3 regions of the Streptomyces sp. NPDC127595 genome follow, and region 3 is predicted to be linked to each of the others. Evidence: riboswitches for the same ligand, from Rfam matches in the RefSeq annotation. Region 3 holds a riboswitch; each other region holds the start of a gene.
What was found. Region 3 has a riboswitch for cobalamin ahead of ACFVKT_RS02165 (CbtB-domain containing protein). Riboswitches for the same ligand answer to the same signal wherever they lie in the genome.

Region 1 (9,929 bases), on a different contig from region 3:
GGCCTCCAGCAGGTCCTGGGCCAGCAGCACCCGTTGGCGCAGGATCCAGCGGTACGGCGTAGTGCCCGTCTCCTGCTGGAAGCGGCGTGCGAAGGTGCGGGGCGACATATGGGCGCGGGCCGCGAGCTGTTCGACGGTCACCTCCTCGTCGAGGTGGCGCTCCATCCACACCAGCACCTCGCCGACCGTGTCGCACTCGCTGCGCGGCAGCGGCCGCTCGATGTACTGGGCCTGGCCCCCGTCGCGGTGCGGCGGCACCACCATGCGCCGTGCGATGGCGTTGGCGACCTCCGGCCCGTGTTCCTTGCGCACGATGTGCAGACAGGCGTCGATCCCGGAGGCGGTGCCGGCCGAGGTGATCACCGGGTCCTCGTCGACGTACAGCACGTCCGGCTCGACGATCGCGCGCGGGTACTGGCGGGCGAGCATGTCGGCATGGTGCCAGTGCACGGCGCAGCGCCGTCCGTCCAGGAGCCCGGCCGCGCCGAGCACGAAGGCGCCGGAGCAGACACTGAGCACCCGGGCGCCTCTGTCCACCGCCCGGCGCAGCGCGTCGAGCAGCTCGGGCGGATAGTCGCGTACGGCGTAGGCGCTGCCGGCCGGTACGACGACCAGGTCGGCCTCGTCGAGGCGGTCCAGGCCGTACGGGGTGGAGATCGTCAGCCCGGGGACATGGGTGCTGAGCGTCGGGCCCTCGACCGAGACGACCGCGAAGTCGTACACGGGCAGCCCCTCGTCGCCGCGGTCGAGGCCGAACACCTCGCAGACGACGCCGAGTTCGAAGGGGTGTACGCCGTCGAGCAGCGCGACGGCCACGTTCTTCAGCATGTTTTCCAGTATGCCTCAGGAGTGGCAGTAATTCGAGGGTGTACGGCAGTCCTGCCACTGACTCCGGCGGGCGATCGGCGCGACAGTAGAGGACATGAACGCACTCACAGACACACTCACCGTCCTCGGAATCCTCCTGGTCCTGGCCCTTCCCGCACTGGTCGGATACGTCCACGAGTGGCGCGTCGACCGGCAGCTCAGGGCGGCGGCCGCGCAGCGGTCCGGCCCCGCCTCGGCCGGCCGCGGTCTGCGCGGACTCACGACGAACGATGTCGCGCGTGCGGCGTGAACGGCGACGAAAACGCGTCGTGAGCATCGACGAAAAAAGTGACCGCCCCCGGCCTCACGGCCCGGGGCGGTCACTGTTCAGTGGCCGTAACTAGAAGTCCTCGTCCAGATCGACGGTGCCTTCCACCGCCACCTGGTACGCGGACGCACGGCGCTCGAAGAAGTTGGTCAGCTCCTGGACGCCCTGGAGCTCCATGAACGAGAACGGGTTCTCCGAGCCGTACACCGGAGCGAAGCCCAGGCGCTGGAGGCGCTGGTCGGCCACACACTCCAGGTACTGGCGCATCGAGTCGGTGTTCATGCCCGGCAGGCCCTCACCGCACAGATCCCGCCCGAACTGCAGCTCGGCCTCGACGGCCTCCCGCAGCATGTCGGTCACCTGCTGCTGGAGCTGGTCGTCGAAGAGCTCCGGCTCCTCCTTGCGGACGGTGTCGACGACCTCGAACGCGAAGGACATGTGCATCGTCTCGTCGCGGAACACCCAGTTGGTGCCGGTCGCCAGGCCATGCAGGAGACCCCGGCTGCGGAACCAGTAGACGTACGCGAAGGCGCCGTAGAAGAAGAGGCCCTCGATGCACGCGGCGAAGCAGATCAGGTTCAGGAGGAAGCGGCGGCGGTCGGCCTTGGTCTCCAGGCGGTCCAGCTTCTCGACCTCGTTGATCCACTTGAAGCAGAACTCGGCCTTCTCGCGGATGGAGGGGATGTTCTCCACCGCGTCGAAAGCAGCCGCGCGGTCGTCCGGATCGGGCAGGTAGGTGTCAAGGAGCGTCAAGTAGAACTGGACGTGCACCGCTTCCTCGAAGAGCTGGCGGCTCAGGTACAGCCGCGCCTCGGGGGAGTTGATGTGCTTGTAGAGGGTCAGCACCAGGTTGTTCGCCACGATCGAGTCGCCCGTCGCGAAGAACGCGACCAGCCGGCCGATCATGTGCTGCTCGCCCTCCGACAGCTTCGCGAGGTCGGAGACGTCCGAGTGGAGGTCGACCTCCTCGACACTCCAGGTGTTCTTGATGGCGTCCCGGTAGCGCTCGTAGAAGTCCGGGTAGCGCATGGGGCGGAGGGTGAGTTCGAAGCCCGGGTCGAGAAGGTTCTTCTGGGGGGTGCTCACTGGCAGGCCTCGCATGATTCGGGGTTTTCGAGGGAGCAGGCGACGGCGTCCTCGTCGGGGGTCGCCTGGACGGGGATGGTCTTTTCGGGCTGGGCCTGCGCCTGCGCCGCGCGGGCGATGCGGGTCGCCGGGCGGGAACGCAGGTAGTACGTCGTCTTCAGGCCCGACTTCCAGGCGTACGCGTACATCGAGGAGAGCTTGCCGATGGTCGGCGTCTCCAGGAAGAGGTTCAGGGACTGCGCCTGGTCGAGGAACGGGGTGCGGGCCGCGGCCATGTCGATCAGGCCGCGCTGCGGGATCTCCCACGCCGTGCGGTACAGGTCGCGGACGTCCTGGGGGACCCAGGTGAAGCCCTGCACCGAGCCGTTGGACTCGCGCAGCGCCTCCCTCGTCTGCGCGTCCCACACGCCGAGCTGCTTCAACTCGGCCACCAGGTAGGAGTTGACCTGGAGGAACTCGCCGGAGAGCGTCTCGCGCTTGAACAGGTTCGACACCTGCGGCTCGATGCACTCGTAGACGCCCGCGATGGAGGCGATGGTGGCGGTGGGCGCGATGGCGAGGAGGAGCGAGTTGCGCATGCCGGTGGTGGCGATACGTTCCCGCAGGGCCGTCCAGCGCTCCGGCCAGGTCAGCTCGGTGTCGTAGTGGTCCGGGTGCAGGACACCCCTGGCGGTCCTTGTACGGGACCAGGCAGGCAGGGGTCCGTTGCGCTCCGCGAGGTCCGCGGACGCCTCGTACGCGGCGAGCATGACGCGCTCGGCGATACGGGTGGAGAGCGCCTTGGCCTCCGGTGAGTCGAAGGGCAGGCGCAGCTTGAAGAAGACGTCCTGGAGGCCCATCGCGCCGAGGCCGACCGGGCGCCACTTGGCGTTGGATCGGCCCGCCTGCTCGGTCGGGTAGAAGTTGATGTCGACGACCCGGTCCAGGAAGGTGACTGCGGTGCGGACTGTTTCGTCGAGGCGGTCCCAGTCGATGTCGCCGGCCGTCGTGTCGACGAACGCGCCCAGGTTCACCGAGCCCAGGTTGCAGACCGCCGTCTCGCCGTCGTCCGTGACCTCCAGGATCTCCGTGCAGAGGTTCGAGGAGTGGACCGTGTGGCCCGGCTCCGCCGTCTGGTTGGCGGTGCGGTTGGCGGCGTCCTTGAAGGTCATCCAGCCGTTGCCGGTCTGCGCGAGGGTACGCATCATGCGGCCGTAGAGGTCGCGGGCGGGGATGTTCTTCTTGGCGAGGCCCGCTTCTTCCGCCTTGCGGTAGGCCGCGTCGAACTCGTCGCCCCACAGGTCGACCAGTTCCGGCACGTCGGACGGGGAGAAGAGGGACCACAGCGCGTTTTCGTTCACCCGGCGCATGAACTCGTCCGGGATCCAGTGCGCCAGGTTCAGATTGTGCGTACGGCGGGCGTCCTCACCGGTGTTGTCGCGCAACTCCAGGAACTCCTCGATGTCGGAGTGCCAGGTCTCCAGGTAGACCGCCGCCGCGCCCTTGCGCCGGCCGCCCTGGTTCACCGCGGCGACCGAGGCGTCGAGGGTCTTCAGGAACGGGACGATGCCGTTGGAGTGCCCGTTCGTGCCGCGGATCAGTGAACCGCGGGAGCGGATACGGGAGTACGACAGGCCGATGCCGCCCGCGTGCTTCGAGAGGCGCGCGACCTGGTGGTAGCGGTCGTAGATGGAGTCCAGCTCGTCCAGCGGGGAGTCGAGGAGGTAGCAGGACGACATCTGGGGGTGGCGCGTACCGGAGTTGAAGAGGGTGGGGGAGGAGGGGAGGTAGTCGAGGCGGCTCATGAGCCGGTAGAGGGCCTCGACTTCGGTGAGGGCGCGCGTGGTGTCGTCCTCCGCCAGGCCGGACGCCACGCGCAGCATGAAGTGCTGGGGCGTCTCGATGACCTTGCGGGTGATCGGGTGGCGGAGGAGGTAGCGGCTGTGCAGCGTGCGCAGGCCGAAGTAGCCGAAGCGGTCGTCACCTTCAGTGTCGATCAGAGTGTTGAGGCGGGCCTTGTGCAGGCGTACGAAGTCCGCGGTGCGGTCCGCGATGAGGCCCTCGCGGTGGCCGACTGTGACCGAGTCGGAGAAGGTCCGCACGCCTTGTGAGGCGGCCTCGGCCGCGATGCTGATCGTCAGCAGTCGGGCGGCCAGTTTCGAGTAGACGGGGTCCTCGGAGATCAGGCCCGCCGCGGACTCGGTGGCCAGCTCGCGCAGTTCCGCGTTGTCCGCGCGTGCGGACCGGCCGCGCAGGGCGGCGGCGGCGACCCGGCCGGGGTCGGCGCCGGGGAGGTCGGCGGTGAGGTCCGTCAGGGTCCGCAGCAGTGCGGCACCGGGGCCGTCCGTCTCCACCGGGGCCTGCTGCGTAGTCGCTGAGGCCGGGTCGACTGGCGCGATGGTCACGTGGGGCTCTCCCTCGCTGGGCACGGGGCCTTGGGGAGGGCGGCGGGGCACACGAGCGCACGCCTTCTGACAGCGATGCGCCGCGTCCACCGGCCCATTCCGCGAGGCCCGGACGTCATGTCACCCGGGCCGGCCGGCCCGGGCACACTGTCGGCAGGTCCTCGGACTGGACTCCGTACGCGAACGAACGCGCATAAGTACACCGTTGCGGGACAGTTCCGGATTCACACCGGATTCCCCTGCGGCGACAGCGAGCATGAGCATACATCTTGTGCCGGGTCTCGGTAGTACCCCCACATGTTGTGTCGTGTCGGCTTCGGAGGGTGTCAGAGGGGCAACTCGTAGGTGAGGAGCAGGATGTCGTCCAGGTGGGGGACGGGGTTCCAGTCGCGCTGCGGGTTGCGGGTGAAGCCGAGGCGTTCGTAGATGCGGTGGGCCGTGTGCATGGTGCGCTGGGTGGAGAGAACGACGCGTTCGCAGCCGTCGGTGGTGCGGGCGCGGGCTATGCAGGCGCGGACGAGGGACTCGCCGGCTCCTCGGCCGCGGGCCGGGCGGGCGACGGCGAGCATGCGGATCTCGGCCTCGCCGGGGCGGGCGATGTCGGACATGGGGCCGCCGGCCGGTACGAAGGTCACGCCGCCGAGCAGTTGGCTGCCTTCGACGGCGACGAGCACCTCGGCGGCCGCTGCCCGTTTGGCGACGTCCCGTAGCTCGGCGAGGTATCCGTCGCTCTCGCCGAAGTCGAGCAGGCCGTCGCCCAGGTAGGCCTGCGCGGTGATCTCGCCGACGGTGTCGTAGTCCTCGGGGCGTGCCCGTCTGATGACGATGTCCATGGGGGGCAGTGTGCCGGAGGGTGCGGTCAGGGGGCTGCCGGATTTCGCCGCCGTCGTGGGTCGGGGCCGTACCGGAGCATCCGTCCTCGGTCTGGCGCGGAATCGTTTACCCAAGAGGGGAACGGCGTTGACGCGCCAGCCGCTGCGGGCGGACGTTCCGGCACGTCCCCTTCTGCCGGTGGGGCGTGGCAGCAGCCACCAGCAGCACGTCCGGGGGAGGTCTCAGCCGGGGGTACGGGTTTCAGCCCGTCCGGCGTTTGAGGAAGAGCGCGTTCAGCGTGATTGCGGGGGTCTGGGGGCGGCCCCCAGGTGCGGGATGGGTAGGGGCGGAGGGGGCGAGAACCCCCACGGCCCCTACCCGGTGGTCAGTGCGTTGTTCCCGCCGTGGCCGGCGGGAGTTCTACCTGTACGCCCTTGTCGCCGGCGTCTGCCGTGTAGTCCTCGGGGCTGGTCTCGTCGATGCCGTCGGGGGCGTTGAAGGCGCGGAGGGCGAAGGTGAGGACGACGGTCACCAGGACGTTCAGGACGAACGCCGTCAGGCCGATGTAGCCGATCTCGCCGATGCCGGGGATCTCCTTGGAGCTGCCGCCGAAGTGCTTCTGGGTGGGGGAGGCCACGCCGTACGCGGCGAGGGTGCCGTAGAGCATGCCGACGGCCCAGCCCGCGAGGAGGGCCCAGCGGTGGAACCAGCGGGTGAAGAGGCCGCCGACCAGGGCCGGGAAGGTCTGCAGGATCCAGATGCCGCCAAGGAGCTGGAAGTTGATGGCGACCGTCTTGTCCATGGTGAGGACGAAGACGAGGGCGCCGACCTTCACGAGGAGGGAGACCAGCTTGGAGACCTTGGTCTCCTGGGCGGGCGTCGCGTCCGGCTTGATGAAGTCCTTGTAGATGTTGCGGGTGAAGAGGTTCGCCGCCGCGATGGCCATGATGGCGGCGGGGACCAGGGCGCCGATGCCGATCGCCGCGAAGGCCACGCCCGCGAACCAGTCCGGGAACATGTTCTCGAAGAGCTGGGGGATGGCGAGTTGGGCGTTCTCCACCTTCACCCCGGCCGCGATCGCCATGAAGCCGAGCAGGGCCAGGAGGCCCAGCATGAGGGAGTACAGGGGGAGGATCGTGGTGTTGCGCCGGATCACCTCGCGGCTGCGGGAGGAGAGCGTCGCGGTGATCGAGTGCGGGTACATGAACAGGGCCAGCGCCGAGCCCAGGGCGAGGGTGGCGTACGTCCATTGGCCCGCTGCGGCCGGGACGGTTCCGCCCGCGCCGGCTGCCGTGTATTTGTCGTTCGCCGCCTTGAAGATCTCGTCGAAACCGCCCAGCTTGATCGGGATGTAGATGATGGCCACCGCGATCACGATGTAGATCAGGGTGTCCTTCACGAACGCGATCATGGCGGGGGCGCGGAGGCCCGAGGAGTAGGTGTATGCCGCGAGCACGCCGAAGGCGATCAGGAGGGGGAGGTCCTTGACGAACCAGTTGGTGTCGTCGCCGCCTCCTACGCCCATGACGTCCAGGACCGCCTGGATGCCTACCAGTTGGAGGGCGATGTACGGCATCGTGGCGAGGATGCCGGTGACCGCTACGGCGAGTGAAAGGCCCTTCGAGCCGAAGCGGCCTCTCACGAAGTCCGAGGTCGTCACATAGCCGTGCTTGTGCGACACCGACCAGAGGCGGGGGAGGAAGGTGAAGATCAGCGGGTAGACGAGGATCGTGTACGGCACGGCGAAGAAGCCGGCCGCGCCCGCCGCGTAGATCGCCGCCGGCACGGCCACGAAGGTGTACGCCGTGTAGAGGTCGCCGCCCAGCAGGAACCAGGTGACCCAGGTGCCGAACGACCGGCCGCCCAGGCCCCATTCGTCCAGGCTCTGCTCGTCGGCCGCCCTGCGCCAGCGTGCGGCGAGGAAGCCCATGACCGTGACGGCCAGGAAGAAGAAGATGAAGACGGCGAGTGCGACGCCGTTCACGCCGTCGTTCATGCTCCGGCACCCCTCTTGCGGGCGCGCTGGTCACGCTGCCACAGCTTGTACGCGGTCATGGTGAGGGCGGCCGAGATGAACACCCAGAGCATTTGGTACCAGTAGAAGAACGGGATCCCGATGAAGGCCGGGTCGGTCTTGGCGTACGAACCCACCCACAGCATCGCTACGAACGGCGCGAGCAGGCAGAGGCCGATCACCACCCGGACCGGTGTCACCACCGGTGGCTTCACTTCAGGCGCATCTGACATATGGCGGCTCCGTCCCCTCGCTGATCACCTGTGTAACGCGCAGGCAATCTAGGCGACGAAGTCCGGTAAGCGGAACCCCTGTCCGTATGTCAGTCTGCAAATGGCGTCCGGATAGCCGTATATGCGTCCTCAGCAGCAGCGGAACCCCTGCCGGGGGTCCTTCTCCTGGCGGTCCGTTCGCATCCGCTCGAACTCGCGCCGGGTGGGGAGGGGTGTGGCGGGGTGGTCTTCTCGGATGTGCGCGATATGGCGGTCGTATGCTGATTCGTCCGTCAATTCCCTTACATACCAACGGATTCCGTTAATCGCTTTGTGTAGCGCCGACCGCATCGCGTTCCTCCGCCCTCTCCTGTTTGGTCGGGATCAGGCCGGCCGGGGCGATGATCTTCGACTTCACGTACGGCGCCTCGGTCAGGGTGGAGAGCGCGGGGCGGCGGATGTGGCGGATGCAGACCCTGGCCGCGTCCGCGATCACGACGATGACCAGGACGGCCAGGACCGCCGCGAGGACGCCGTCCACCGTGGAGTTGGTGACGACCGTGTGCATGTCGTCCATGTTCTTGGCCGGTGACAGGACCTTGCCGGCGTCGATGCCGTCCTGGTACACCGAACGCTGCTTGAAGAAGCCCACGCGCGGGTCGCTGGAGAAGACCTTCTGCCAGCTCGCGGTGAGGGTGACGACCGCGTCCCAGAGGAGTGGAATCCCTGTCACCCAGGCCCACTTGAGGCGTCCGGACTTCACGAGGAGTGTGGTGCAGACCGCCAGGGCGACCGCGGCCAGGAGCTGGTTGGAGATACCGAAGATCGGGAAGAGCTGGTTGATGCCGCCCAGCGGTTCGTGGACGCCGACCCAGAGGAAGTAGCCCCACAGCGCGCACACGATGCCGCTGGTGATGACGAGGCCGGGCTTCCAGCTCACGTTCCTGAAGGGCCGGTAGACGTTGCCCAGCATGTCCTGGAGCATGAACCGGCCCACACGCGTGCCCGCGTCGAGGGCGGTCAGGATGAACAGTGCCTCGAACATGATGGCGAAGTGGTACCAGAAGGCGCGCAGACTCCCGCCTGTGACCTGGGAGAAGATCTCCGAGACGCCGAGGGCGAGAGTGGGTGCGCCGCCCGTGCGGGAGAGGAGGGTCGCTTCCTCCACCTGTTCGGCCGCCTTCGCCAGGTCCGCGGGTGAGATGGTGTAGCCGAAGTTCGCGACTGCTTGGGACGCGGATTCGACCGTGGTGCCGATGACCCCGGACGGCGCGTTCATCGCGAAGTACAGGCCCGGGTCGATGATGCTGGCCGCGACCAGCGCCATCACGGCGACCGACGACTCCATGAGCATGGAGCCGTATCCGATCATCCGGATCTGTGTCTCCTTCTGGATCATCTTCGGCGTCGTACCGCTGGAGATGAGCGAGTGGAAGCCCGACAGTGCGCCGCACGCGATGGTGATGAAGACGAACGGGAAGAGCGAGCCGGCGAAGACCGGGCCGTCGCCCCGCGAGGCGAAGTCCGTGACCGGGTCCATTTTGAGGGTGGGCAGCGCGATGACCACGCCGAGGGCGAGCAGCGCGATCGTGCCGATCTTCATGAAGGTGGAGAGGTAGTCGCGGGGCGCGAGGAGCATCCACACGGGGAGGATCGAGGCGATGAAGCCGTACGCCACCATCCAGATGACCAGGGTGGCGGGGGCGAGGGTGAAGGTGTCGGCCCAGGAGGACTCGGCGACCCAGCGGCCCGCGATCAGCGCGAGCAGGAGAAGTGCGACGCCGATCAGGGAGACTTCGGAGACCCGGCCAGGGCGCAGTACCCGCAGGTAGAAGCCCATCAGGAGGGCGATCGGGATGGTCATCGCGATCGAGAAGGTGCCCCACGGCGACTGTGCGAGCGCGTTGACGATGACCAGGGCGAGCACGCCGAGCAGGATGATCATGATGGCGAAGGTGGCGACCAGCGCGGCGGCCCCGCCGAACGGGCCGATCTCCTCGCGGGCCATCTGCCCCAGCGAACGGCCGTCGCGGCGCGTGGAGAAGAACAGGACGACCATGTCCTGCACCGCCCCCGCGAAGATCACGCCGACGATGATCCAGATGGTGCCGGGCAAGTAGCCCATCTGCGCGGCCAGTACGGGGCCGACGAGCGGGCCCGCCCCCGCGATCGCGGCGAAGTGGTGGCCGAGCAGTACGCGCCGGTCGGTCGGATGGAAGTCGATGCCGTCGTTGAGTCGCTCCGCCGGGGTCGCCCGGGTGCTGTCGAGCCTGAGCACCCGGTAG
Region 2 (9,929 bases), on a different contig from region 3:
AGCCCTGGAACCCGAACGGCGCGGGCGTCCTGCGCCTCCCCTCCGGCCGCCTGGTCCGAGGCCGCGCGCTGCGCCGCCCGCTTCCCGCCGACGGCCCTGCACCGACGTACGCCGTTTACCTCCTCGGCAAGCAGCCGCCCGAAGTCCCCTGGGAGGCGCACTGGTTGCGCTGGCCGGACTTCCGCCTGCCCGCCGACCGGGCCCGCGCGGTCGAACTGCTTACCGACGCCTGGAGCCGCACCTCCGCCGACCGTGTCGAGCTGGCCTGCGGTGGCGGCCGGGGGCGGACCGGGACGGCGCTGGCGTGTCTCGCGGTCCTGGACGGCGTTCCGGCGGACGAGGCCGTGGACTTCGTACGCCGCCACTACGACCGGCACGCGGTGGAGACGCCGTGGCAGCGGGGGTATGTGCGGCGCTTCACCACCTGAGTGGGGACTATGAGGCGGCGTCGGTCTCCGCCACCGTCCGCACATAGGCGCCCAGGTGGTCGATGGCCGAAGGGTTGCGCGGGCTCTCGACGAGGTCGACGTAGTCCAGGACGAAGATCCGCTTGTTCTTGACGGCGGAGACGTTCCGCAACGGCGCGTACGACAGCAGGAACTCGCGCTTCTCCTCGGCGCTGACGTCTCCGTAGTCGCAGATCACGATGACGTCCGGGTCGCGCTCGACGACGGTCTCCCAACCCACCGTCGTCCAGGAGTCGTTGAGGTCGTGCGTGATGTTCACGCCGCCCGCCTTGCTGATGATCTCCTCGGGGGCGGCGTACCGGCCGGAGGTGAACGGCTGGTCCTGGCCGCTGTCGTAGAGGAAGACCTTCGGCCGGTCCGCGCCCGTCGGGGCCTCGGCCTGCACGGCGGCGACCTGCTCCTTGAAGTCCGCGACCAGCGTGGCCGCCCGCTGCTCGATGCCGAAGAGCTTCCCGAGGTTGGTGAGGTCGGCGTACAGGGCGTCCAGCGGCGGCATGATGCCGCGCGAGGAGTCGGTACGGCCGTTGCGGCAGGACTCGGTGAGGATGTACGAGGGGATGCCGAGCTTCTTCAGGGCGTCCGGGGTGAAGCCGCTGTCCTCGCGGAAACCGTAGTTCCAGCCGGCGAAGACCAGGTCGGCGCGGGCGTCGAGGACGTTCTCCTGGGTGAGCTGCTGCTTGGACAGCCACTTCACCTCGTCGTAGCCGTCCTTCCAGGGCACGCCGGTCAGATCGCCCTTGTCGTCGGGCATGGCGAACCCGGCCATGCGGTCCTCCAGGCCCAGCGCGAACATGATCTCGGTGATACCGACGTCGTTCGTGACGACCCGTTCGGGGATCTTCTCGTACGTCACTTTCTGGCCGCAGTTGGTGAGGGTGACGGCCGATGACGCGGGTTTCGACTCCGCTGTCTCGACCTGGGCGCCGCATCCGGTGGCGAGGGTCGCGAGACACACGGCTGCTGCAACGGGCTTGCGCATACGAGGAGTTCCTTTATCGGGCCGAGGGGAGAAGGTCGAAGAGCAACTGCACGGCACCGGTCTCCGGATGGCGCACGGGATGGGCGCGGACCCCGAACACCTCGGCCAACAGCGCCGGTTGGAGCACGTCGTGCGGCGGGCCCGACGCGACGACCCGGCCCCCGTCGATCACGTACAGCAGATCGCAGTGGGCGGCGGCGAGGTTGAGGTCGTGCAGGGCGGCCAGCACGGTCAGGCCACTGCCCCGGACCAGCGACAGCACGTCCAACTGGTGGGCGATGTCGAGGTGGTTGGTCGGCTCGTCCAGGACCAGCACGCGCGGCTGCTGGGTGAGCGCCCGCGCGATCAGGACGCGCTGCTTCTCGCCACCGGAGAGCGCGAGGAAGCCGCGTTCAGCGAGATGCGCGACTCCGGTACGGGCCATGGCGTCGGCGCAGATCGCCCGGTCCTCCTTGGCGGTACGACCCTGATGCGGCAGCCGCCCCATCCCGACCACCTCGGCGACGGTGAAGTCGAACTCGGCGGACGACTCCTGCGGCAGCGCGGCGAGCAGCCGGGCGGCGGCCCGCGGGTCCATCGTGTGCACGTCGTCCCCGTCGAGCCGCACCACCCCGCCCGCCGGCCGCAACGCCCGGTACACGCACCGCAACAGCGTCGACTTGCCGCTCCCGTTGGGCCCGACGAGACCGACGAAGTCCCCACTGCCCACGCTCAGTCGAATGTCGTCCACGAGCCGGACGGCACCGGCGTCGACGGACACGCCCTCCACATCGAGCCGCATCGGTCAGTGCCCTCCGAACGCATAGCCGCCGCGCCGCATCAGCAGCAGGAAGGCGGGCACGCCGACCACGGCGGTGATCACGCCGACCGGCAGCTCCCACGGGGCGAGCAGCAGCCGGGACAGCACATCGGCCCACACCAGCAGGACGGCTCCGGCGAGCGGCGCCACCACCAGTACCCGCCGATGATCGGCGCCGACCAGCATCCGTACGACATGCGGCACCATCAGTCCGACGAACCCGATGGCCCCGCTGACGGCGACCACACATCCGGTCACGCCGGCCGTGACGAGGAACAGCTCCCGGCGCAACCGCCCGGGCGGCACGCCGAGCGCGGCGGCGGTCTCGTCGCCCATGGCGAGGGCGTTCAGCGACTCGGCCCGCCGCAGCAGCCAGGCCCACCCCGCGAGCGCCACCGCGGCGGCCAGCGGCACCTTCTCCCAGGTCGCGCCGCCCAGGCTGCCCAGGAGCCACATCATCGCCGACCGGGCGGCCTCACCGCGGGCCGCGCCGAAGACCATGATGGTGGTGAGGGCCTCGAAGCCGTACGCGAGTGCCGTCCCCGTCAGCACCAGGCGCAGCGGCGTGAGCCCGAGCGGTGATCTGGCCACCGCGTAGACGAGCGCCATGGCGGCCAGCGCCGACCCGAAGGCGGCGACGGACAGCGCCCACACCCCGAGACCGGCGAACAGGCCCAGCAGGATGACGGCGTTGGCGCCCACGGCGGCGCCGGAGGAGATCCCGAGCACGAACGGATCGGCGAGCGCGTTGCGCACCATGGCCTGTACGGCGACGCCGACGGCCGCGAGCCCGGCACCGACGACGGCGGCGAGCACCACACGCGGCAGCCGGATCTCCCAGACGATGGTGTACGGGGCGACGTCACCGGGTTCGATACCGCCGCCGGTCACCCCGGCCCACAGAAACCGCAGTACCCGCCCCCACCCGATCCCCGAAGCGCCCAGCCCGACCCCGCAGAGGAGCGACAGACAGAGCAACAGCGCCAGCCCAACCACCAGCGGCACGACGGGTATTCGGCGCACGGGCGGCGGGTCCTAAGCCTCGGGCCGCCTCGTGAACACAAGCAAGGGATGGGCAGCACAGCCGAACCGTGCGGTCCCCTCTCGCAGTCCGCGGCGAGCGTCATCGGGTCACATGCCACCCCGCGGGTAATCGGGCTCACGCGACGGACCGAAACGGCCTGCCACGCTTACCGTTGCGGGTCAGCGCCGGACTCTCACCGGACTTCCCCCACGGGACGCGCCCCGAGCGTAACAAACGGGCGAAGGCCAAGGACCAAGGGCCGATGCCGGTCTAGGCGCAGGAGGGACACAGTCCGCGGTAGGTGACCTCGACCTCGGAGACCGTGAAGCCGAAGCGCTCCTCCGCCGGGAGGTCGGCCAGTGGATTGCCGGCCGGGTGGACGTCGCGAATGGTGCCGCAGTTGGAACACACCAGGTGCTGGTGGGGGTGGTGGGCGTTCGGGTCGTAGCGCTTGGCGCGGCCGTCGGTGGAGACCTCGAGCACCTCACCGAGGGAGACCAGCTCGCCCAGGGCGTTGTAGACGGTCGCGCGGGAGATCTCCGGCAGTCGCTGTGCCGCGCGGGCGTGCACCTCGTCGGCCGTGAGGTGGACGTGCTCGCCGTCGAGGACCTCCGCAACGACACGTCGCTGGGAGGTCATCCGCCAGCCACGTCCTCGCAGTCGCTCCAGCAGGTCACTCATATCGGTTCACCTATTCAGGTTCAGTGGGATGCCCGGAGTTTACCGGTGGACGTCCGGGTCCCGGTTGGATATGGGCTTGGCCCGCTTCTTGACTTGGACTCGGTCCATCGTAGGATCGGTTCCGGCGATAGCCAAGGGACAGGAAGACTCCAGTACGGCATGAGACAGAGACGTGACGGGACCACCTCGGCTTCGAGGCGATCCATCCCCTCCGGGATGCGCGGTCGCGCGAGCCATATCTCCCTCTCGGTCGTATGTGAGGCCCTCCGCAGGTCGGCGAGGCCGGTCATCCCGACTCCGCCGCCGCCCACCCCAGTCTTCGTACCCCCCGCCCGACCGTTCCACCGCCCGCAGTTCCTGAGCACCGTGATCCGCCAGGTCCGGAAGGATTCCCATGACTGAGAACCACGACGCAATCGTCACAGACGCGAAAACGGAGGGCGGCGGTGGCTGCCCGGTCGCGCACGACCGAGCCCCGCACCCGACCCAGGGCGGCGGAAACCGCCAGTGGTGGCCGGAGCGGCTCAACCTGAAGATCCTTGCGAAGAACCCTGCCGTGTCCAACCCCCTCGGTGAGGACTTCGACTACGCCGCCGCGTTCAAGACCCTCGACCTCGCCGCCGTGAAGGCGGACATCGCCGAGGTGCTGACGGACTCGCAGGAGTGGTGGCCGGCCGACTTCGGGCACTACGGCCCGTTCATGATCCGTATGGCCTGGCACAGCGCGGGCACCTACCGCATCAGCGACGGCCGCGGCGGCGCCGGCGCCGGCCAGCAGCGCTTCGCCCCCCTCAACAGCTGGCCGGACAACGGCAACCTGGACAAGGCCCGCCGTCTGCTGTGGCCGGTCAAGAAGAAGTACGGCCAGAGCATCTCGTGGGCCGACCTCATGATCCTCACGGGCAATGTCGCCCTGGAGTCGATGGGCTTCGAGACCTTCGGCTTCGCCGGCGGCCGCGCGGACGTCTGGGAGCCCGACGAGGACGTCTACTGGGGTCCCGAGACCACCTGGCTCGACGACCAGCGCTACACCGGCGACCGCGAGCTGGAGAACCCGCTCGGCGCCGTCCAGATGGGCCTCATCTACGTCAACCCCGAGGGCCCGAACGGAAACCCGGACCCGCTGGCCGCGGCCCGCGACATCCGTGAGACCTTCCGCCGGATGGCGATGAACGACGAGGAGACGGTCGCCCTGATCGCGGGCGGTCACACCTTCGGCAAGACCCACGGCGCGGGCCCGGCGGACGCCGTCGGCGACGACCCCGAGGCCGCCCCGATCGAGGCGCAGGGCTTCGGCTGGAAGAGCAGCTACGGCACCGGCAAGGGCGGCGACGCGATCACCAGTGGCCTGGAGGTCACCTGGACGCAGACGCCGACCCAGTGGAGCAACTACTTCTTCCAGAACCTGTTCGGCTACGAGTGGGAGCTGACGTCCAGCCCCGCCGGCGCCAACCAGTGGGTCGCGAAGGACGGCGCGGGCGCGGGCACCATCCCCGACGCGCACGACCCGTCGAAGACCAAGGCTCCGACGATGCTGACGACGGACCTCGCGCTCCGCATCGACCCGGCGTACGAGGAGATCTCGCGGCGCTTCTACGAGAACCCCGACCAGTTCGCCGACGCCTTCGCCCGCGCCTGGTTCAAGCTGACCCACCGCGACCTCGGCCCGATCGTGCGCTACCTCGGCTCCGAGGTTCCGTCCGAGACGCTGCTGTGGCAGGACCCGCTCCCCGCGGTGACCCACGAGCTCGTCGACGCCGCGGACATCTCCGCCCTCAAGGCCCAGATCCTCGCCTCGGGTCTGTCGGTCTCCCAGCTCGTCTCCACCACGTGGGCGGCGACCTCGTCCTTCCGTGGCAGCGACAAGCGCGGCGGCGCCAACGGTGCGCGTATCCGTCTCCAGCCGCAGATCGGCTGGGAGGTCAACGAGCCGGACCAGCTCGCGCAGGTGCTGCGCACCCTGGAGGGCATCCAGACGTCCTTCAACGCCGGCGGCAAGCAGATCTCGCTGGCCGACCTGATCGTCCTCGCGGGTGCCGCGGGTGTCGAGAAGGCCGCCAAGGACGCCGGCTTCGACGTCGAGGTCCCCTTCACGCCGGGCCGCGTGGACGCCACGCAGGAGCAGACGGACGTCGAGTCGTTCGCCGCGCTCGAGCCGACCGTCGACGGTTTCCGCAACTACCTCGGCAAGGGCAACCGCCTGCCGGCCGAGTACCTGCTGATCGACAAGGCGAACCTGCTGAACCTGAGCGCGCCCGAGCTGACGGTCCTCGTCGGCGGCCTGCGCGTCCTGGGTGCGAACTACGGGGACTCCAAGCACGGCGTCTTCACCACCACCCCGGAGGTCCTCACCAACGACTTCTTCGTCAACCTGCTCGAACTGGGCACGACGTGGTCGGCGACCTCCGAGGATCAGAACACCTTCGAGGGCCGTGACGCCTCGGGCCAGGTCAAGTGGACCGGCACCCGCGCCGACCTGGTCTTCGGCTCCAACTCCGAGCTGCGCGCCGTCGCCGAGGTCTACGCCAGCGACGACGCGAAGGAGAAGTTCGTGAACGACTTCGTCGCCGCGTGGGTCAAGGTCTCGAACCTGGACCGGTTCGACCTGGTCTGATTCATCCGCACCATGTGATCAGTGACGTCCGGGCGGGCCCGCAGGGGCCGGCCCGGACGTTTCTGTTTCCTGTACCGATGCCGCCGAAAAATCGCAGCGACGAACACATGGGCGCATGGAACCCTGAGCCCCGTGACCCCACCCGAAACGACCCCCTACGACGACGACCGCCGCGCCTACTCCCGAGACGCCCTCGGCCGCCTCGCCCTCAGCCGGGCCGCGGTCACCGTTGCCGACCGCGCCGGCGGGCTGGTCGCCACTCGCAACGATGCGAACAGCGGTCCCGGCGGTCGTGTGAGCCAGGCCCTCGAGCTGACCGAACTCGCGGAGTGGACGCTCGCCCTGGCCGTGGTCTACGAGCGGGAACGGGGGAGTTCCTGGGAGGACATAGCTCGGCATCTGGGGGTCGGGGTGGTGCAGGCCCAGGAGCGCTTCTCTCCGGAACTCGCCCGCTGGGAAGCGGCGTTCGACGCCCCCTACCGCCTCGACGAGACCGGCTGCAGACGCGTTCCGCAACTCCCCACGGCCGCGTACGGCCCCCACCATGCCTGCAGCGGCCTCGACCTCTGGGCGGGCCTGCACCTCACCAGCTGGACTGGCACGCGGTGAGCGCGGGCCTGCGCATGAACACCTCGGCGGACTCGGCGGACGAAGTGGCCGATCCGGAAACCGAGTCGGACCGGATGGACGGCTGGATCTGGCGCCCCCACCTCCGCTCCTTCCTGAAGTCCCTGGCCCGCTACAACGGCACCCACCTCGACGACACGGACTGGGACGTCATCTCCATCGGCCTCGCACCCACTGACGACGAGGACCCCGACGCCTGGTACTCCTGGCCCTGCCCGGTGTGTCCCACTCCCTCGACATCCGTCTCGCGAACGCTCGGCGGCAACGAGGTCTCCGTCGTCATCACTGGCGCGACCTCCGCCGACCTGCGCCTGCGCATCGATACCCTGATGGACGCGTTCGCCCGCTAAGCGGCTCCGCCGAAGTCCGCTGCTGGTCCGCACCTGCGGATGTGAGCTTGTGACAAGATCGCGGAATGCTGCGACTCACCGATTTCATTGTCGACTGCCCGGACACGATGAAGCTGGCGGCTTTCTACTCCGAGGTGACGGGCCGTCCGATCAAGGAAGGCAGCTCCGAGGACTGGGCCGGCATCCAGTTCGGCGAGATCGAGTTGGCATTCATCCAGGTGGACGACTACCGCGCTCCGCAGTGGCCCGACAGCGAGCACCCCAAGCAGTTCCACCTCGACTTCGAAGTGGACGAGATCGAGTCCGAGCAGCGCCGCGTCCTCGACCTCGGCGCGACGCTACGGCAGGACTTCATCGGCCCCGATGGCTACGGCTGGCAGGTCTACACCGACCCGATCGGCCACCCCTTCTGCCTGTGCCGCAACAAGGGCGTCATCTGGACCGACCAGGGCCCGATCTGGCCCAAGCGCGACTAGGCGGCTTGGATGCGGTTCGTTGCTGACTGTCGGATCCCGTCGCGTTGATGGTTCATGGCCTGACTCGGCCAGCTCCAGCCCTGGGGAGAAGCGAGCGGGCGGCCCGACAGTCACTTGAGGATCGGGGCGGGGTCACCTGGCCACGGCGCAAGTGGACTACGTTCAGGTGGTGGATGTAGTCATCGGGACGGGACCGTCCGGGGCTCAGAAGCGGTCGACGGCTTCTGGGGTTTCGGTCTCGGCGGTGAGGTTGTCCTGGGGCGAGGACTCGTGGCGCGGTAGCAGTAGCGGGGTGGCCAAGAGGAGGACTCCCGCGAGTGCGATGGCGGTGCGCGGGCTGGTGACGGCGGCGAGCAGGCCCCACGCGGCGGTCAGGGTCGCGATGGTGGCGCTGCTGCTGACCGACCATGCGGTGAGGGTGCGGGCGACCCGGTCGGGGGCGGTGTGGTCGAGGCGGTAGGTGGCCAGTACCGGGTTGAACAGGCCGATGCAGGTCACCAGGCCGAACTGGACGGCGATGACGAGCACGATCCCGGGGACGCCGGGCTGGACGAACGCCAGACCGAGGGGCCAGCACGCACGCAGGGCCCCGGAGATGCGCATCACCCTGTGCTGCCCGAACCGCGGCACGAGCCGGCGTGAGAGGCGTGCGCCGATGAGGCCACCGATGCAGGGGGACGCGAACACGAGGCCGTACTGCCAGGGTGCGAACCCGAGGTCGCCCAGCAGGAGTACGAGGATCAGTGGCTCGGAGGCCATGATCAGGCCGTTGACCGCGAGCACGTTGAAGAACAGGGGGCGCAGGGTGGGGTGGGTGAGGATGTAGCGCCAGCCTTCGAGCAGGTCGCCCGCTCGTAGGTGTGGTGCGGTGGGCCTTGTGGGCTTTGGGTCCGTTCCGCCGATCGCGCGGATGCCCAGGGCCGAGAGCAGATAGCTGACCGCATCCGCGATCACGGTCGTCACCGGGCCGAAGATGCCGATCGCGGCTCCGCCGAGCGGTGGTCCGACCGTCGTCGCGGTCCATGTCGTGGACTCGAAGCGGCTGTTCGCGACGATCAGGTCCTCCGGTGGCACGAGTGCCTTCAGGTACGCACCGCTTGCCGCGTTGAACGCGATGTTGGCCGCTGCCACGACTACGGAGACGACGAGGAGCTGGGCGAAGCTGAGCAGGCCGAGCGCGAACGCGAGGGGGACGCTCAGCAGCGCCGAGAACCGGGTCAGGTCCATCGCGACCATGACCGGCCGCTTGCGGCGGAACTCCACCCACGGCCCGAGCGGCACCGCCACCACGGCCCCCACCGCCCGCCCCGCGGCAGCCAGCGCCGCCACCTGGGTCGGCCCGGAGTGCAGCACGAGCACGGCGATCATGGGAAACGCGCCGAACCCGAGGGCCGTACCGTACGAGCTCACGGCGAACGACGCCCACAGCCACCGGAACCGCCGCCCCAGCGCCCGTCTCCCCGTCATCCCACCGCACCTCTCGCCGCCCCGGAACAACCCACGCTGACCCCGGCATCCAAGCGAGTGGCGGGCGACGAGAGCAAACAACCAAGCAGCCTGAAGCCACAACCATTGGTTGTGTCACTAGCATGACGGGTGTGGACCTCGCCGCTGTGCGCACCTTCGTGGCCGCCGCGGACGCGGGGCGGTTCCAGGACGCCGCCGCCGAACTGGCGGTCACCCAGCAGGCCGTCTCCAAGCGCGTCGCCACGCTGGAGAAGATCCTCGGCGTACGGCTGTTCACCCGTACCGCGCGCGGAGCGCAGCTCACCATCGACGGGCAGGCGTTCCTGCCGCACGCCCGCGAGCTGCTACGGGCCGAGGAGCGCGCGGTCGCCTCCGTCCGTCCCGGCCGCCGCCCGCTGCGCGTCGACGTGATCGGCCGACGGCTCGCCCCGGCCGCCGTACTGGG
Region 3 (9,929 bases):
GACACCTCGCCCCCCTCCAGGATCTCCTCCAGGATGCCGAGCGTGCTGTCGTACAGCGAGGGATCGCCCCACACCAGGAACGCGCCGCACTCCTCCTCGCCCAGCTCGTCGGAGATCAGGCGCTGGTAGATCTCGGCGCGGGCGCTGCGCCAGTCCCCGACCGCGGGCGAGTACGCCGCGCCCCCTGCGGTCCGGTCGCGGTCCGGGTCGCGCGCCTCGACCAGCCGGTACGTCCCCTCCGGTATGTGCGCGTCGAGGATGTCACGGCGGAGCTGGACGAGGTCGGCCTTCACCTCGCCCTTGTCCAGGATGAAGAACACGTCGGTGTCCCTCAGCGCCTTGACCGCCTGAAGCGTGAGCTGGTCGGGGTCACCCGCCCCGATCCCGATGACATGAATCTTTCGCACACCCAGAGTCTGCCGCACACCACTGACAGTGGGGCCACCGCGGTCAGGGCCGCACTGTCACGCTCGGCGTCCGCGCAGCCGCGGTGCCCAGGCCGTCGCGCTGATCGCCGTACCGTCCCGTTCCACGGTTCCCGCCAACTCCCTTGCCCAGGAGCCCAGTTCAGCGACGTCAAGCCCGTAGGGGCGTGCCCGGCCGGTCCCCGAAGCCCACTCCTCCACCGCCTCGGCACCGCGCCGCAGCAGCCGGGCACCGCCCGTCGTATTGCCCCTGGCCGCGTGCGTGAGCCCCACCGCGAGCTGGGCGAGGCCCCGCCACAGCGCACGCTCCTCCTCGGGGCCCGCCTTCCAGGCGTCCTCGAAGACCTCATGCGCGTGGAACGGTTTTCCGCCGTCCAGCAGCACCTGCGCCTCGGCGACGGTCTCCTCGGGGCTGCGTACGAGGCCCTCTGGCTGCCGCTCCACACCGTCCGCGCCGTACGGCAGCGGCCGCCCCAGTCCGTCACGCGGCCGGGCATTGCGCGCCCGTCCGTCCGGGTCCCGGTCCCGCCCGCCGCCCTGCCGAACCTCAGATGCCCCGCTCATACCCCGATTGTCGCGCGCCTGCGCCATTAACGGAGCAGCCCCCCGGGTGGGGTAAAGTTCTGTTCGCACGATCACGCGGTCCACCGCGGGTCGGACGCACCGGGACGTGGCGCAGCTTGGTAGCGCACTTGACTGGGGGTCAAGGGGTCGCAGGTTCAAATCCTGTCGTCCCGACGGTGCGGAGGGTCTTCGCAGGCGAGAGCCTGTGGGGGCCCTTTTCGTATGGGGCGTTTGGGGTCTTCCGGGCTGAGCGCACTGCCCTACCGCTCGGCTTTGGGCGTACGCGCCATCAGCACGCCGACCGCTTCCCCGACAGTGGAGTGTCCGTCGATGACGGATGCCACGACCTCGGTGATGGGCATCTCGACGCCGTGGCCGCGGGCCAGGTCGAGGATCGCCCGGCAGGACTTGACTCCCTCGGCGGTCTGGCTGGTGGCGACGGTCGCCTCCGCGACCGTGAGGCCCCGGCCCAGGTGCTCGCCGAAGGTTCTGTTGCGGGACAGCGGCGACGAGCACGTGGCCATGAGATCGCCCGCGCCGGCTAGCCCGGAGAACGTCAGCGGGTCGGCGCCGAGGGCGGTTCCGAGGCGGGCGGTCTCCGCGAGGCCGCGGGTGATGAGCAGCGCTGTCGCGTTGCCGCCGAGGCCCATGCCGGTCGCGAGGCCCACTGCCAGGGCGATCACGTTCTTGACGGCACCGCCGAGTTCACAGCCGACGACGTCGGTGGCCGTGTAGGGCCTGAAGTAGGGGGTGTGGCAGGCGGCCTGGATGCTCTTGGCGGCGGTCTCGTCGCGGCAGGCGATGACGGAGGCGGCGGGCCGGCGGGCGGCGATCTCCCCGGCGAGGTTCGGGCCGGAGATGACCGCGACGCGCTCGTCGGAAATACCGGTGACCTCGGTGATCACCTGGCTCATACGCAGCTCCGAGTGCGTCTCGACGCCTTTCATGAGGCTGACCACCACGGCGTGCGGTCCGATGAGGGGGGCCCAGGCGGCGAGGTTGTCGCGGAGGGTCTGGGCGGGGATCGAAAGGATCACCAGCTCGGCGTCGGTCAGGGCCTCCGCGGGGTCGGTGGTGGCGCGCAGTGTGTCCGGCAGAACGACGCCCGGCAGGTAGGCGGGGTTCTCGTGACGCGTGTTGATCGCGTCGGCGACTTCGGAGCGCCGGGCGTGCACGAGGACTCGGCTGCCGGCGTCGGCGAACACCGCCGCCATGGTCGTGCCCCATGAACCTGCCGAGAACATCGCGACCCGAGACATCTGCTTGTTCTCCCTCTGCGCCGGTCCCCGGCACCCTATCCGGCGACGGTGGGGCAGGCACCGACGAGCGTGACCTCGACGGGTTGGCGCCCGGGCTACGTGGTGAACGGCCACTGGTGTTCGTCTCTGCTCACGCCCGCTACCTTCCCCGAGGAGAAGTACAGGCTGCCGTGATTGGACACCGCCGGCGTGTACGGGGGCGAGTGCCTCGTCGGCTCGCGCCGGGTCGTCACCGCGCCCGAGGAGACGCTCGAGCCGTTCCGCGCGAAGCTCGGCGGAACCATCCAGCAACTGCGCGGCATGGGCCCACCCCGGGCTCGTCGTAGCGGGCGAACCCGCCCGTCGCTCGGCGCCGACGCCTTCGTGCTGGTCACGGAGGCGCTGCGGCGATCCGTCCGCGGAGGGTTCGGCGAGGGTTAAGGAGAAGACTTGCCCTCCGCGGCGAGCAATGGAATCCACAACAGCCAGCCCCACAGGATGAAGTCCACCACTCCGCTCCAAGCTCCGCGACGCCAAGAGGCTGGGACGGGAACGCGTCATCGCGCGCATACGGCAGCGCCACGAGGAGACCAACACGGCCTGACCTTCGAGGCGGCGGTCGCGAACGTGGGCATGGGCGCGCTTCGTTGACAGCGACCGCCCGAGTTCCGTCACCGGTGACCCAGGGGTCGCACCGGCCGCGTCACCAGGCAGGAGAGGAAGATCACGCCAGGTGACGCGGTCTTGGCCATGCACGCGACACACGGTACCGTCGGTCCGATATCGACGACGGCGAGACGGAAGCCGGTGAGAATCCGGCACGGTCGCGCCACTGTAAATGGGACGCCCCTGAGATGCTCCCTGAGTCAGACCCGTGGCCGTCGTCATGTGCACCACCGAGATGGGACGCGAACTCCCAGAGGAGGCCCTGCCATGGCGCAGCATGTCGCCCAGCCGACAACCAACACCCCTGTCATTCCGGCCAAGTTGCCGCTCAAGGACATCGCCCCCTGGGCGGTCTTCTTCGGCGTCCTGATGCTGGTTCTGCTGTACTTCGTCGGCGCTGAGCAGGGCGCCACCTCCGTCGTCTCCGGCGCGGAAGTCCACGAGTGGGTCCACGACGCCCGCCATCTCCTCGGCTTCCCCTGCCACTGACGAAGGACGCCGCGCACCTCATGAACTCCGCAACAGTGAGAAACCTTCTCGTGCGGGGCATGCTCGCCGGCCTCGGCGCCGGTGTGCTCGCCCTGATCGTCGCCTACTTCCTCGGTGAGCCGAGCGTCGACAGCGCGATCAGCTTCGAGGAAGCCCATGCCTCGGGCCACGAGCACGAGGTCGAACTCGTCTCCCGCAGCCTCCAGTCCACCGCCGGCCTCGCCGCCGGTGTGCTGATCTACGGGGTGGCCTTCGGCGGCATCGCCGCCCTCGCCTTCTGCTTCGCGCTCGGCCGCGTGGGCCGTTTCAGTCCGCGGGCGACCGCGCTGCTCCTGTCGGGAATCGCGCTGCTCGCCGTGTACGTCGTGCCGTTCCTCAAGTACCCGGCCAACCCGCCCGCGGTCGGCAACGGCGACACCATCGGCAAGCGGACCACCCTGTACCTGCTGATGATGGTGCTCAGCGTGCTCCTCGCCGTCGCCGCCACCATCCTGGGGAAGCGGCTCGCCCCGAAGGTGGGCACCTGGTACGCGACCGTCTCGGCGGTGGCCGCCTTCGCTGTCGTGATCGGACTGGCGTACGCGTTCCTGCCCGTCATCCAAGAGGTGCCGGCCGACTTCCCGGCCACCGTGCTGTGGCGCTTCCGCGTCTCGGCGCTGGCCATACAGATCACCCTGTGGGGTGGCTTCGGGTTGGTCTTCGGTGAATTGGCCGAGCGCTTGCTCCATCCCAAGCCTGCGACGGCGACAGCGGGACGACCGGTCGCCGCCCCCAATTGACAGACCCGTCAAACGAGTCAGGGCCCACGGAACCATCCGGGGGCCCTCTCGCGTTTCCCGGGCACTGACACGGAAACCGCCACCGATATCGCCGCCGCCAATACCAATACCGATACCGATACCGACAAGGACGCGGACGTCATCGGACCACGGACCATGAGCCACGGAACGGACCGATCAGACGGGGACCACCTGGGCGGGGAGCGGAGGAACCGAGCGGCCGGACGACCCCAGCCGCGCTGGGAGGCAGCGAGGCGGTCGCCCTGACCGTGCAGGAGTGCGAGCAACTCATCCAGCCCGTCGCTAGTCCTTGCCGCCGAAGGTCCGGAGAATGCGTTCGGCGGCGAGTGTGGCCGTCAACTCGCCGTCCCTGACCTGCTGTTCGAGGGCCGGTGTGAGGGCTCGTACGGCCGGATCGGCGTGCAGGCGGCCCAGGAGCTCGTCGCGGACCATCGTCCAGGTCCAGTCGACCTGCTGGTCACGGCGTTTGGCGGCGAGCCTGCCGGTCGAGTCGAGGAGCGTGCGGTGCTGTTCGAGGCGGTCCCAGACGGTGTCCAGGCCGGCCGACTCGCGGGCGCTGCAGCTCAGTACGGGCGGCGTCCAGGCAGCGTCCCTGCCGTGCATGAGCCGGAGCGCGCCTGCCAACTCCCGTGCGGCTGCCTGCGCGTCGCGTTCGTGCGGGCCGTCCGCCTTGTTGACGGCGATCACGTCGGCCAGTTCGAGGACGCCCTTCTTGATGCCCTGGAGCTGGTCGCCGGTGCGGGCGAGGGTCAGCAGGAGGAAGGAGTCGACCATGTTGGCGACGGCCGTCTCGGACTGGCCGACGCCGACCGTCTCCACCAGCACCACGTCGTAGCCCGCGGCTTCCATCACCACGATCGACTCGCGGGTCGCCTTGGCGACCCCGCCCAGGGTGCCGGCGGTGGGGGAGGGCCGGATGAAGGCCGCGGGGTCGACGGCCAGGCGTTCCATCCTCGTCTTGTCGCCCAGGATCGAACCGCCCGTACGGCTGGAGGAAGGGTCCACCGCCAGCACCGCCACCCGGTGTCCGAGCGCGGTCAGCATCGTGCCGAAGGCGTCGATGAACGTCGACTTGCCCACGCCCGGTACGCCACTGACGCCGATCCGCCGTGCCCGGCCGCTGTGCGGGAGCAGCTCGGTCAGCAACTCCTGGGCGAGCGCCCGGTGCTGGGGCCGGGTGGACTCGACGAGGGTGACGGCGCGGGCGACGAGCGCGCGCTTCCCGTCGAGTACCCCTTTGACGTAGGTGTCGAGCTCGATCACAGGTCATGCCCGAGATCGTCCGAGAGCCGCTGGACGAGGTCGTACGCCGCGTCCGGGATCACCGTCCCTGGCGGGAAGACGGCGGCCGCACCCATCTCCAGCAGAGTCGGTACGTCCTGCGGAGGGATCACCCCGCCCACGACGATCATGATGTCCTCGCGGCCCTCCGCCGCCAGCTCCTCCCGCAGTGCCGGTACGAGGGTGAGATGGCCCGCGGCCAGCGAGGACACCCCGACGATGTGCACGTCCGCCTCGACGGCCTGGCGCGCCACCTCGCCCGGGGTCTGGAACAGCGGGCCGACGTCCACGTCGAAGCCGAGGTCGGCGAAGGCGGTGGCGATCACCTTCTGGCCGCGGTCGTGACCGTCCTGGCCCATCTTGGCGACCAGGATGCGCGGGCGGCGTCCCTCGGCCTCCCCGAAGGCGTCCACGAGTGTGCGGGTGCGGTCCACGGACGGGGACTCGCCGGCTTCGTTGCGGTACACACCGGAGATCGTACGGATCTGGCCCGCGTGCCGCCCGTACACCTTCTCCAGGGCGTCGGAGATCTCCCCGACGGTGGCCTTGGCGCGGGCCGCGTTCACCGCGAGCTCCAGCAGGTTGCCCTCGCCGCCGGCCGCCCGCGTCAACGCGTCCAGCGAGTCCTGGCAGGCCCGCTCGTCGCGCTCCGCCCGCAGCCGCCGCAACTTCTCGATCTGCTGGGTCCGTACGGAGGAGTTGTCGACCTTGAGGACATCGATCTTCTCGTCCGTCTCCACCCGGTACTTGTTGACGCCGATGACCGGCTGGCGGCCCGAGTCGATCCGGGCCTGGGTGCGGGCCGCCGCCTCCTCGATGCGCAACTTGGGGATGCCCGCGTCGATGGCCTTTGCCATGCCGCCCGCCGCCTCGACCTCCTCGATGTGCTGCCAGGCGCGGCTCGCGAGGTCGTACGTCAGCTTCTCCACGTACGCGCTGCCGCCCCACGGGTCGATCACCCGGTTCGTGCCCGACTCCTGCTGGATGAGGAGCTGCGTGTTGCGGGCGATACGCGCCGAGAAGTCGGTGGGCAGGGCGAGTGCCTCGTCCAGGGCGTTGGTGTGCAGCGACTGGGTGTGGCCCTGGGTGGCCGCCATCGCCTCCACACACGTACGCGTGACGTTGTTGAACACGTCCTGCGCCGTCAGCGACCAGCCGGAGGTCTGTGAATGGGTGCGCAGGGAAAGGGACTTGGCGTTCTGCGGGTCGAACTGCCTGACCAGCTTCGCCCAGAGCAGGCGCGCCGCCCGCATCTTGGCGATCTCCATGAAGAAGTTCATGCCGATCGCCCAGAAGAAGGACAGCCGGGGCGCGAACGCGTCGACATCCAGGCCGACTTCGCGCCCCGCCCGGATGTACTCCACACCGTCCGCGAGCGTGTACGCCAGCTCCAGATCGGCCGTCGCGCCCGCCTCCTGGATGTGATAGCCGGAGATCGAGATGGAGTTGTAGCGCGGCATCCGCTGCGAGGTGAAGGCGAAGATGTCGGAGATGATCCGCATCGACGGCTTCGGCGGATAGATGTACGTGTTGCGGACCATGAACTCTTTGAGGATGTCGTTCTGGATGGTCCCGGCCAGCTTCTCGGGCGGTACTCCCTGTTCCTCGGCCGCCACGATGTAGAGGGCGAGTACGGGGAGCACGGCGCCGTTCATCGTCATCGAGACGGTCATCTTGTCCAGCGGGATGCCGTCGAAGAGCTGCCGCATGTCGTAGATGGAGTCGATGGCCACGCCCGCCATGCCGACGTCGCCCGTCACGCGCGGGTGGTCGCTGTCGTAACCGCGGTGGGTGGGCAGGTCGAAGGCGACCGACAGACCCTTCTGGCCCGCCGCCAGGTTGCGCCGGTAGAAGGCGTTGGACTCCTCGGCCGTCGAGAATCCCGCGTACTGGCGGATCGTCCAGGGCTGGTTGACGTACATCGTCGGGTACGGCCCGCGCAGGAACGGGGCCACGCCCGGATACGTGTCCAGGAAGTCCAGGCCCTCCAGATCACGGCCGGTGTACAGCGGCTTGACCGCGATGCCTTCCGGTGTCTCCCAGAACGCCTCGTCGCCACCGAGCGACTTGCGCCACTCGTCAGCGCTGCCGTCAACGGTGGGCGTCCCCAGTTCGATTCCGGAGAAGTCGGGGATTCCCATCAGGACACTCCCATGCGGTCGAGGGTGGCGGAGAGCACGGCGACGGCGTCGCAGCCCGCGAAGACGTAACCGTCGACATCGGTGTACTGCCCAGGACGGCCGGCCAGGAACACATGCCGGGCGCCCGCGGCCTTGAGGGTCCGGGCCGTGCTCCCGGCCTGCTCCTCGTAGAGCGCGTCGCTGGAGCACAGGCAGACCTCGGTGGCGCCGCTGTCCTCGAAGGCGCCCTCCGAGACGGCCTCGATGCCGCCGGCCTGGAACAGGTTGGCGGCGAAAGTCGTCCGGGCGGTGTGGGCCGCGGCGGGCCCGATGGCCGCCAGGTACACCCGCGGCCGGGTTCCGGTGGCGGCGAGGTGGGCGTCGGAGCGGGCGCGCAGGACTTCGTACGCCTCGTCGCGCCGTACGCGGGGGAGCCCCCCGGTCGGCGGCTCGGGGGCGGGCTCGCGCTCCACGAGACGCTCGGCGAGATTCGGGAACTCACTGACGCCGGTGATGGGTTCGCGCCGCTTGGCCAGCTTCGCGCTGCGCGCCGCCCAGGTGTTCGCGAGGTCCTGACCGAGACGGCCCGAACGCAGCGCGGACGCCTGGCCGCCGATGCGCTCGATCCACTGGAAGAACTCCCAGCCCGCGTGGGCGAGTTCGTCCGTCAGCCGTTCCACGTACCAGGAGCCGCCCGCCGGGTCGATCACCCGCGCAAGGTGCGACTCCTCGACCAGGATCGTCGAGGTGTTGCGGGCGATACGGCGCGCGAACGCGTCCGGCAGGCCCAGCGCGTGATCGAAGGGCAGCACGGTGACGGCGTCGGCGCCGCCGACCCCGGCGGCGAGCGTGGCGACCGTCGTGCGCAGCATGTTCACCCACGGGTCGCGGCGCGACATCATCACCGGCGAGGTCACCGCGTGCTGTACCTGAGCACCCGCGCCGGGCGCTCCGCACACCTCGGCGACCCGGGCCCACAGCAGGCGGGCCGCGCGGAGCTTGGCGATGGTCAGGAACTGGTCGGCGGTGGCCGCGTACCGGAACACCAGCTGGCCACCGGCCTGTTCGGCGGTCAGTCCCGCCTCCGTCAATGCCCGCAGATACGCGACACCCGTCGCCAGCGAGGCGCCCAGCTCCTGCGCGGCCGAGCCGCCGGCCTCGTGAAACGGCAGGGCATCCACGGTCAGCGCCCGCAGCCCCGGATACTCCTCGGCACACAGTCGCGCGAGAGTGGCGGCCGGCGCGAAGTCCAACGCCTCGCCCGTACGGGCCTCGTGACCCAGCGGGTCCGCGCCGAGACTGCCGTGCGCCGCTTCCTTGGCGACGCCCCGCTCCTCGTACAGCCGCAGCAACTCCCGTGCCGCGGGCTCCACTTCACGTCCCGCGTCGAGGGCGACGGGTGCCAGGTCGAGGTAGACGCCGTCGAGTGTGCGGGCGAGGGACGACACGGGGATCCCGTTCTCGCCGACGAGCAGCCAGAGCGAGGAGACGCCGTTCTCCAGGTCTCCGAGCACCGCAGCGCTGTCGGGCGACGAGTGCTGTTGCCGTACGTCCCAGCCGCTGACGGTGCTTCCCCCGGGCCGGCCGCCTCGTACGAAGGGTGCGAACCCCGGAAAGCCGGGGTCCGGGGCTTCGTCGTGCGCCGTGTACAGGGGCCGGGTGGTGAGTCCGTCCTCCAGTGGGGTGGACAGCGCGGCTTCGGCCGCCGCTCCCGAGACGTCCTTGCCCGACTTGCGCAGCACCCCTTCCACGAGACTCTGCCACTGCTCATGGGATGCGGAAGGGAACTCGGCGGCGAGCGATAGCCCGTCGTTGGGCAGGACTGTCATGCTCGGATGCTAGGTCAGATCGCGTGAGAGGGAGCAGAGGACAAGGCTGTGACCTTGCCCTCGCCCGATCTGTGACCCCGGTCTCATCGATCATGACCGGTCCGGAGCGGCCGGTGAGGACCGGTGTGGTGCGGCGTCGGCCGGACAGCACGGGCGTGTCCTCCCACCTCACCTCACGCGGCCGTGCACCGCACATGTGCCGGCACGGCCCACCACTGGTCCGGGCGGTCCACCACCACGGCGTTCGGGCCCGTCTCCAGGAACCGGTCGAGGCGCAGGAGGTACGCGGCGATGCCCGCCGCGCCCTGCATCCACGTCGTGCCGGGCGGCAGCAGGGGCGGGTCCTGGCGGTGTTCCAGGAAGCGCCAGCGGGCGCCCTCCGTGTCCCTGACGGCTCGTTCCACCAGCGCGTCGCCCATCGTGCGCGCCGCCTGCGCGTAGGTCTCCGCCCGAGCTGTTCCGGCACAGTCCTGCGCCGCGTCGAGAAAGACATCTCCCACGCCCGCGGTACCGCAGC

Region 1: another riboswitch for cobalamin. It lies ahead of ACFVKT_RS16935 (ribonucleoside-diphosphate reductase subunit alpha); the one in region 3 lies ahead of ACFVKT_RS02165 (CbtB-domain containing protein).
Region 2: another riboswitch for cobalamin. It lies ahead of ACFVKT_RS17090 (FecCD family ABC transporter permease); the one in region 3 lies ahead of ACFVKT_RS02165 (CbtB-domain containing protein).

Annotation. Positions count from the first base shown of each region.
Region 1 covers NZ_JBHXWK010000004.1:616,166-626,094, reverse strand. The annotation lists gene ACFVKT_RS16950 (GlxA family transcriptional regulator) at 1-828, opposite strand, end outside; gene ACFVKT_RS16945 (hypothetical protein) at 923-1,117, shown strand; gene ACFVKT_RS16940 (ribonucleotide-diphosphate reductase subunit beta) at 1,208-2,236, opposite strand; gene ACFVKT_RS16935 (ribonucleoside-diphosphate reductase subunit alpha) at 2,218-4,605, opposite strand; cobalamin riboswitch at 4,740-4,899, opposite strand; gene ACFVKT_RS16930 (GNAT family N-acetyltransferase) at 4,932-5,438, opposite strand; gene mctP (monocarboxylate uptake permease MctP) at 5,804-7,414, opposite strand; gene ACFVKT_RS16920 (DUF3311 domain-containing protein) at 7,411-7,665, opposite strand; gene ACFVKT_RS16915 (CstA-like transporter-associated (seleno)protein) at 7,795-7,995, opposite strand; gene ACFVKT_RS16910 (carbon starvation CstA family protein) at 7,967-9,929, opposite strand, start outside.
Region 2 covers NZ_JBHXWK010000005.1:787-10,715, reverse strand. The annotation lists gene ACFVKT_RS17105 (protein-tyrosine phosphatase family protein) at 1-428, shown strand, start outside; gene ACFVKT_RS17100 (ABC transporter substrate-binding protein) at 436-1,446, opposite strand; gene ACFVKT_RS17095 (ABC transporter ATP-binding protein) at 1,460-2,227, opposite strand; gene ACFVKT_RS17090 (FecCD family ABC transporter permease) at 2,231-3,268, opposite strand; cobalamin riboswitch at 3,372-3,524, opposite strand; gene ACFVKT_RS17085 (Fur family transcriptional regulator) at 3,540-3,950, opposite strand; gene katG (catalase/peroxidase HPI) at 4,345-6,564, shown strand; gene ACFVKT_RS17075 (hypothetical protein) at 6,697-7,173, shown strand; gene ACFVKT_RS17070 (hypothetical protein) at 7,170-7,541, shown strand; gene ACFVKT_RS17065 (VOC family protein) at 7,607-8,017, shown strand; gene ACFVKT_RS17060 (MFS transporter) at 8,222-9,484, opposite strand; gene ACFVKT_RS17055 (LysR family transcriptional regulator) at 9,607-9,929, shown strand, end outside.
Region 3 covers NZ_JBHXWK010000001.1:489,265-499,193, forward strand. The annotation lists gene cobF (precorrin-6A synthase (deacetylating)) at 1-407, opposite strand, end outside; gene ACFVKT_RS02145 (DUF309 domain-containing protein) at 465-989, opposite strand; tRNA gene ACFVKT_RS02150 (tRNA-Pro) at 1,090-1,163, shown strand; gene ACFVKT_RS02155 (NAD(P)H-dependent glycerol-3-phosphate dehydrogenase) at 1,250-2,248, opposite strand; gene ACFVKT_RS02160 (hypothetical protein) at 2,423-2,668, shown strand; cobalamin riboswitch at 2,984-3,125, shown strand; gene ACFVKT_RS02165 (CbtB-domain containing protein) at 3,161-3,382, shown strand; gene ACFVKT_RS02170 (CbtA family protein) at 3,403-4,161, shown strand; gene meaB (methylmalonyl Co-A mutase-associated GTPase MeaB) at 4,465-5,445, opposite strand; gene scpA (methylmalonyl-CoA mutase) at 5,442-7,604, opposite strand; gene ACFVKT_RS02185 (methylmalonyl-CoA mutase family protein) at 7,604-9,412, opposite strand; gene ACFVKT_RS02190 (lanthionine synthetase LanC family protein) at 9,586-9,929, opposite strand, start outside.